DNA from 2 places in the Psychrobacter sp. SWN149 genome. Region 2 is predicted to be linked to the other one. Evidence: predicted binding sites of a transcription regulator. Region 2 holds the regulator's gene; the other holds the start of a gene.

What was found. Region 2 encodes PhoB, which activates phosphate uptake and scavenging genes when phosphate is short. Its sites were predicted from a motif close to TGTCATNAANCTGTCATAA; they were not measured.
Region 1: pstS (phosphate ABC transporter substrate-binding protein PstS) is a predicted target of PhoB. The motif match lies at 1,535-1,553, and genes of this name have one in related genera.

What each region holds. Positions count from the first base shown of each region.
Region 1 is NZ_JADYWX010000001.1:475,548-478,765, forward strand. It holds gene pstC (phosphate ABC transporter permease subunit PstC) at 1-79, opposite strand, end outside; gene pstS (phosphate ABC transporter substrate-binding protein PstS) at 308-1,462, opposite strand; TPP riboswitch at 1,766-1,890, shown strand; gene thiC (phosphomethylpyrimidine synthase ThiC) at 2,137-3,218, shown strand, end outside.
Region 2 is NZ_JADYWX010000009.1:35,612-38,829, forward strand. It holds gene phoR (phosphate regulon sensor histidine kinase PhoR) at 1-1,062, opposite strand, end outside; gene phoB (phosphate regulon transcriptional regulator PhoB) at 1,239-1,943, opposite strand; gene dtd (D-aminoacyl-tRNA deacylase) at 2,055-2,507, opposite strand; gene asd (archaetidylserine decarboxylase) at 2,621-3,218, shown strand, end outside.

The DNA.
Region 1 (3,218 bases), on a different contig from region 2:
TGGCAAACGCTTTAGTAGAGTTGACAAATAAAGCATCGTAACGTTTTTGTTTAGCCAGTTGGGACCTTAAGTCTGTCATAAGTGTCTCAGCATTGAATGGGTGAATTCAAAAAACCAGTATTTTCGTTTAGTCTTATGACAGCAAACTCAACCCATATAATCATTGATGATGGTTCTCGACATACCCATCAGTACTATCAATATTATGGTCAAATTTGCTGTGATAAAACCTCTTAAATCACTACCGGAGAATAGTGATTTAAGAGGAGGTTTATAAAGTTATAAAACAATGACTAGCGTAGCAAGATTACTGTGCAGGCTTATAAACAGGCTGACCATCGCTACCTTTTACGTCGTTCCATTTCGCTTTGAACAAGGCAACCGCTGTATCAGAGAATGGGACATAGTCTAGTGACATGGCGCTGTCATCACCTTGAGTGTAGGCCCAATCAAAGAAGTTCAATACACCAGCGACTTGCTGCGGATTCTCTGGTTGCTTATGTACCAAGATAAAGGTCGCAGCAGCGATAGGCCATGCTTGCGCAGTCTCAGAGTTAGTGATGACTTTATAAAAGCCTTCTTGTTGTGACCAATCAATGTCACCTGCAGCAGCAAAGGTCTCAGCAGATGGCTGAACGATGTTGCCAGCGGCATTTTTTAGTGCCGTATGTGACATTTTGTTTTGCTTAGCGTAGGCATATTCCACATAACCAATAGAGTTTTTCATACGGTTTACGTAGCTTGAAACCCCTTCATTACCTTTACCACCTGCACCAGTTGCAGACGTTGGCCATTTGACTGTTTTATCAACACCAACTGTGTCTTTCCAGTCTGGTGAGACTTTGGCTAGATAGTCAGTAAAGTTAAAAGTGGTGCCAGAACCATCTGAGCGGAATACCGTGGTAATTGCTGCATCTGGCAAGGTCAAATCTGGGTTCATAGCAGTGATAGCAGGATCGTTCCACTTGCTAATCTTACCCAAATAGATGTTTGCTAGCGTTTCACCATCCAACTTTAACGCACCAGGCTCAATACCGTCGATATTGACGATTGGCACAACACCACCGATAACTGTCGGGAACTGGATAAGGCCAGATTCTTCAAGCTCTTCAGGTGTCAATGGCGCATCAGAGGCACCAAAATCGACCGTTTTTGATTGAATTTGCTTGATACCACCAGATGAACCAATCGACTGATAGTTGACTTGGCCGCCGGTAGCAGCATTGTAGTCATAAGACCATTTGGCATAGATAGGTTGCGGAAATGATGCACCTGCACCCGTGATATTCATGGCGATATTTTCAGCAGATTTAAAACCTGAAGTAGTAGAAGGTGTCGTTTCAGTTGTCGTGACAGCGCTACTGCTCGTGTCAGCAGTGGTTTCTGCTGTCTCTGTTGATTTATTACACGCCGTGAGCATCAATGTACAACTAACAGCCACTGCCAATAACGAATAACGCATGTAGAGCTCCTAAAGTTTAACAACGGTATGAAAAAGCATCGTTTGTGATATGCATGCTATCTTGCCAAATCTTTATGACAGTTTCATGACAGTTATCACAATCTTTCATTCGCTTTACATAATATTTAGGTAGCACTGCTATATTTTTAATAAATACATATAATATCAACATCTTATAGTCAACACCCTAACATAACCGTACTCATGCAAACCATCAGATGCCATCTTAAGTTGCCATATACTTAGCTAAATACTATTAGCCGTTGGTACAGAATTTTGTTAGTATGAGGGTGATTCACAACACTGACAGACTCGGGGTGCGGTGTGTTATTGACTGACTGATGGTTGGTTCTGATACATTCGCTGAGAGATCACCCGCCGAACCTGATGCGGTTAGTACCGACGCAGGGAAGTCTTAAGCACTTTGTTATTTATGACAAGGGACGCGTAGAAATACCTTTTTATCATCACTACTGTCTTAATATGCGTAATGCATGACCTGATAGCGGCGATCGATACAAAGCTGCGTCTGATATTTGATGACCGATACCTGCGACGATGTTTTTGGTTGCAGGCTTGTACTCACAATATGAACTTGTCTAGATGATTGATGCTACCTCCGCAGATACTGGCGGTGTTGATTTTATTTAAAAACCAACACGCTAGGACAGCATATGACTATTTCAAGCACCACCTCAAATACCCATACCGCTCAAACCCATACTCCAGCCAGTGCCTCACTCAATACCACTGACAGCAAAGCGGATAAAAAAGCTGATGCGCTAAAAACGCCTGCTCACCGCACAGCAAGTGATGCTCGCTTCGAAGAAGATGCGCGCGACTTACACCGTATTTTGCCAGCGTCTCGTAAAGTATATATCGAAGGCTCACGCCCCGATATTCAAGTACCCATGCGCGAGATCACGCTTGACCCTACCCCTGTGCAAGGCTTGTCTGAGAACGAATGGGAACAGAATCCACCATTTTATGTTTATGACACATCAGGCGTTTATACCGATCCTAACGTCGAGATTGATTTGACCAAAGGCTTGCCAAAGCTGCGTGAAGGCTGGATAAATGAGCGCGGCGATACCGAACAATTACGTGGCTTGTCTAGCGCTTATGGACTGGCTCGCGCTCGTGACATCAGCACTGCTAACCTTAGATTTGCTCATATCGACAAACCGCGCCGCGCCAAAGATGTCGATGGCAAAACAGGTAACGTCACCCAAATGTACTACGCACGTCGCGGCATTATTACCCCAGAGATGGAATATATCGCCATTCGTGAAACGCAAAAGCAGCATGAGTTGACTGACATGCGTCAACACGACGGTGAGAGTTTCGGTGCCAATACACCCAAAATAATCACTCCTGAATTTGTGCGTAGCGAAGTGGCGGCAGGTCGCGCCATTATCCCCAACAACATCAACCATCCAGAATCTGAGCCGATGATTATTGGGCGTAATTTCTTAGTGAAAATCAACGCCAATATCGGTAACTCAGCGCTTGGTTCTTCTATTGATGAAGAAGTGTCAAAAATGACGTGGGCAACACGTTGGGGTGCGGACAACATTATGGATTTGTCGACTGGCAATCATATTCACGAAACCCGCGAATGGCTGATTCGTAACTCGCCAGTGCCGATTGGTACTGTCCCTATTTATCAAGCGCTAGAAAAAGTCGATGGCGTGGCTGAAGACCTGACATGGGAGATATTCCGCGATACGCTCATTGAACAAGCCGAGCAAGGAGT
Region 2 (3,218 bases):
AGCGTCTGGAAATACCACGCTAAACGTCGATCCTGCTCCTTCTATTGAGTCAATCTGCAAGTGCGCTTCATGTTGATGCAGGACGTGCTTCACGATAGCCAGCCCCAGCCCTGTACCACCTGTGGCACGGCTGCGGCCTTTATCGATACGGTAGAAGCGCTCTGTCAAACGGGCAATATGCTCTGGTGCAATACCCAGCCCATCATCTTCGACTGCGAATCGGCACCCATCCGATGTCCGCGTCCAACTGATGGTAATATTGCCACCTTTTGGCGTATATTTAATCGCATTAATGACCAGATTAGACAAGGCACTGTTCAAGTACATCTCTGATCCATATAGGCCGTCATAGGTATCTATTTGCAAATGAATGGTGTGCTTGTATGCTTGGTTATAAGCCTGCGCATCATCATAGATATTGGTCAGCAGCTTGGTCATATCTATATGGTTAAATTCATGCGTCTCTTCGATCTCGATTTTAGACAATAGTAGCAGGTCATTGACGATTCGGTTCATGCGAGCAGTTTGCTGAGTCATTAGCTCAAAACCGCGACGCCAATGGGGCGGCATATCCGGCTGATCAGTGAAGTTTTCTAAATAGCCTGTCATCACTGTCAATGGCGTACGTAGTTCATGCGAGACATTCGCCACAAAATCTTGACGCATTTGCTCTAAATGCTGCAAGCGAGTCACGTCATAAATAAACAACAGCTTCTCGTCACCGAAAGGCGTGAGCTCACACTTTAGATAGCGACTGGGATCGCGCCATGATTCTATATGGACGCCATCGTTAGGCAGGGTTGTATCCTCGTAATACTGACGGAACGCAGGCACTGTAATAAAATCAAAAATGCTCTGGCCTTTGTCATCTGGCTGTAACGACAGTAAACTCTGCGCCGCCTGATTCCACCACTCTAGACCATCATCCTCATTGAGCAAAATCACCGCATCTCGTAGTGCTAACAGTGCGCTTCTGATTTTTTGTAATTGCGCTGCTGCATCTTGGTTAGCGATTGGTACTACGCTCTCTTGCTTATTTTCTGCTGGCGCACTCTTTTCCATGTCTCATCCTTACCACTATCCGCTATCTAGTATGACGGCGGCATGTTTTATCCAAGAGTCACTATAGTCATTCCACTATAAAATTATTACTGCGTTAACCTCGCTTGAAATATTTCATATACATCTGCACTCGGTTGCCTTGTATTACTTTTAAATTGAATCGACTATATACGGAATTAACTTGGCTCAATAATACTAGAGAATCGATAGCCTGTACCGCGTACCGTTTGTATCAATGTATCACAGTCATAAGGGCGCAGTAATTTACGTAGGCGTTTGATATGCACATCGATGGTCCGATCTTCGATGTAGACGTTGCCGCCCCACACCTGATCAAGGAGCTGTGTTCGTGTATAGGCACGCTCTGGATGGCTCATAAAAAACGCCAACAAACGATATTCTGTTGGACCCACATCCACGATTTGACCAGCAGCGGTCACGCGCTGACTTTTGGTATCGAGACTCAGCTTTCCGACCTCTATTGGTTTATCACTACTGAGCGCACTACTACGGCGCAGCACTGCCTTTATTCTTGAGATCAACTCACGCGTCGAGAATGGCTTGGTCATATAGTCATCTGCGCCCGCATCGAGGCCATGCACTTTACTATCCTCTTCGCTTTTGGCAGTCAACATAATGACGGGAATCTCGGAGAGCAATTCGTCGTTTTTGAGCATACGACAAAAATCAACGCCGCTCTTATCTCCAGGTAGCATCCAATCAAGCAAAATCAGTGATGGCCTGTGATCGACCACTTGCTGATGCGCCTCTGACACGTCAGCGGCTTGCAAGCTCTCAAACCCCGCCATTTCTAGCGTCATTACGACCATTTCCCGAATCGCTGGCTCATCTTCAACAATCAAAATTTGCTCATTATACATACGATATTCTCAGTGTTAGAGGGCACAATCTATTATGTAAAAGGTGATAGTCGCTCACCAGTCTCTATCTATTAAACGGATTAATTATGACAGCTTCATGACACTTAACGCTTAGACATCGAGTAAAAAGTTTAGTGGTCCATCATTAACGCTCGACACTTGCATATCAGCGCCAAACTGACCTGTCGCCACGTTTGGATGCTGAGTCTTGGCATAAGCGACCAATTGTGCAAATAGCGCTTGAGCCATATCAGGTGCCATCGCCGCGCCAAAGTCAGGACGACGGCCTTTGTCCGTCCTTGCCATCAACGTAAATTGTGAGACTAAGAGAAGGCCACCGCCGACTTGCTGGACGTTTTTGTCCAGTTTACCAAATTTGGCAGGATCCTCGGCATTTTCAAAGATACGATAGGTCAAAATCTTATCAATCATACGCTGAGCAGTGGCAAAGTCATCTTCATGACCCAAGCCAATATAGGCCAATATGCCATGCTCAATATCACCAATACACTGTTCATCGACAGTGACACTGGCACGGCTCACTCTTTGTATAAGTGCTTTCATTTACTCATTCCTTAACAGATTATGGTCAGACAATAATATGCTGTCCATGATAAAATACTGACATTCACTTGCCTATTTATTATTACACCACATCCTATTTTGGTAGCTCTATTATGAATGTATTTACCACCTTACAACAGCTGGTGCCGCAGCAAAAGCTGAGTAAAGTCGCTGGACGTCTAGCTGCTAGCCGCCACCCTTATGTCAAGCGTACCTTTATCCGTGGCTTTGCCAAAGCTTATAATATCAGCTTGGACGAGTATGAGCGCCAAAGTCTCAATGCGTATGAGAGCTTCAATGACTTTTTTACCCGTGAATTAAGAGACGATGCGCGCACCATCGATGCCACTGCAAATGGCATTGTTAGTCCTGCTGACGGTATCATCTCTCAGATCGGAAAGATCGAAGATCACAAACTGTTACAGGCCAAAGGTCGTCATTATGATGTCGGCCAACTGCTTGCGGATAGCGAAGATGGCCATTATTTTGCTGATGGTAGCTTTGCGACTATCTACTTAGCACCTAGCAATTACCACCGTGTTCATATGCCGTTTTCTGGTACCTTGACCAAAACGCGCTACGTACCTGGTACGCTGTTTTCGGTCAATAATACTACTGCGGCTAACGTTCCAGACTTGTTTGCACGCAATGAGCGTCTGGTCTGTATGTTTGATACCAAATATGGCAAAGCTGCTGTGGTAATGGTTGGTG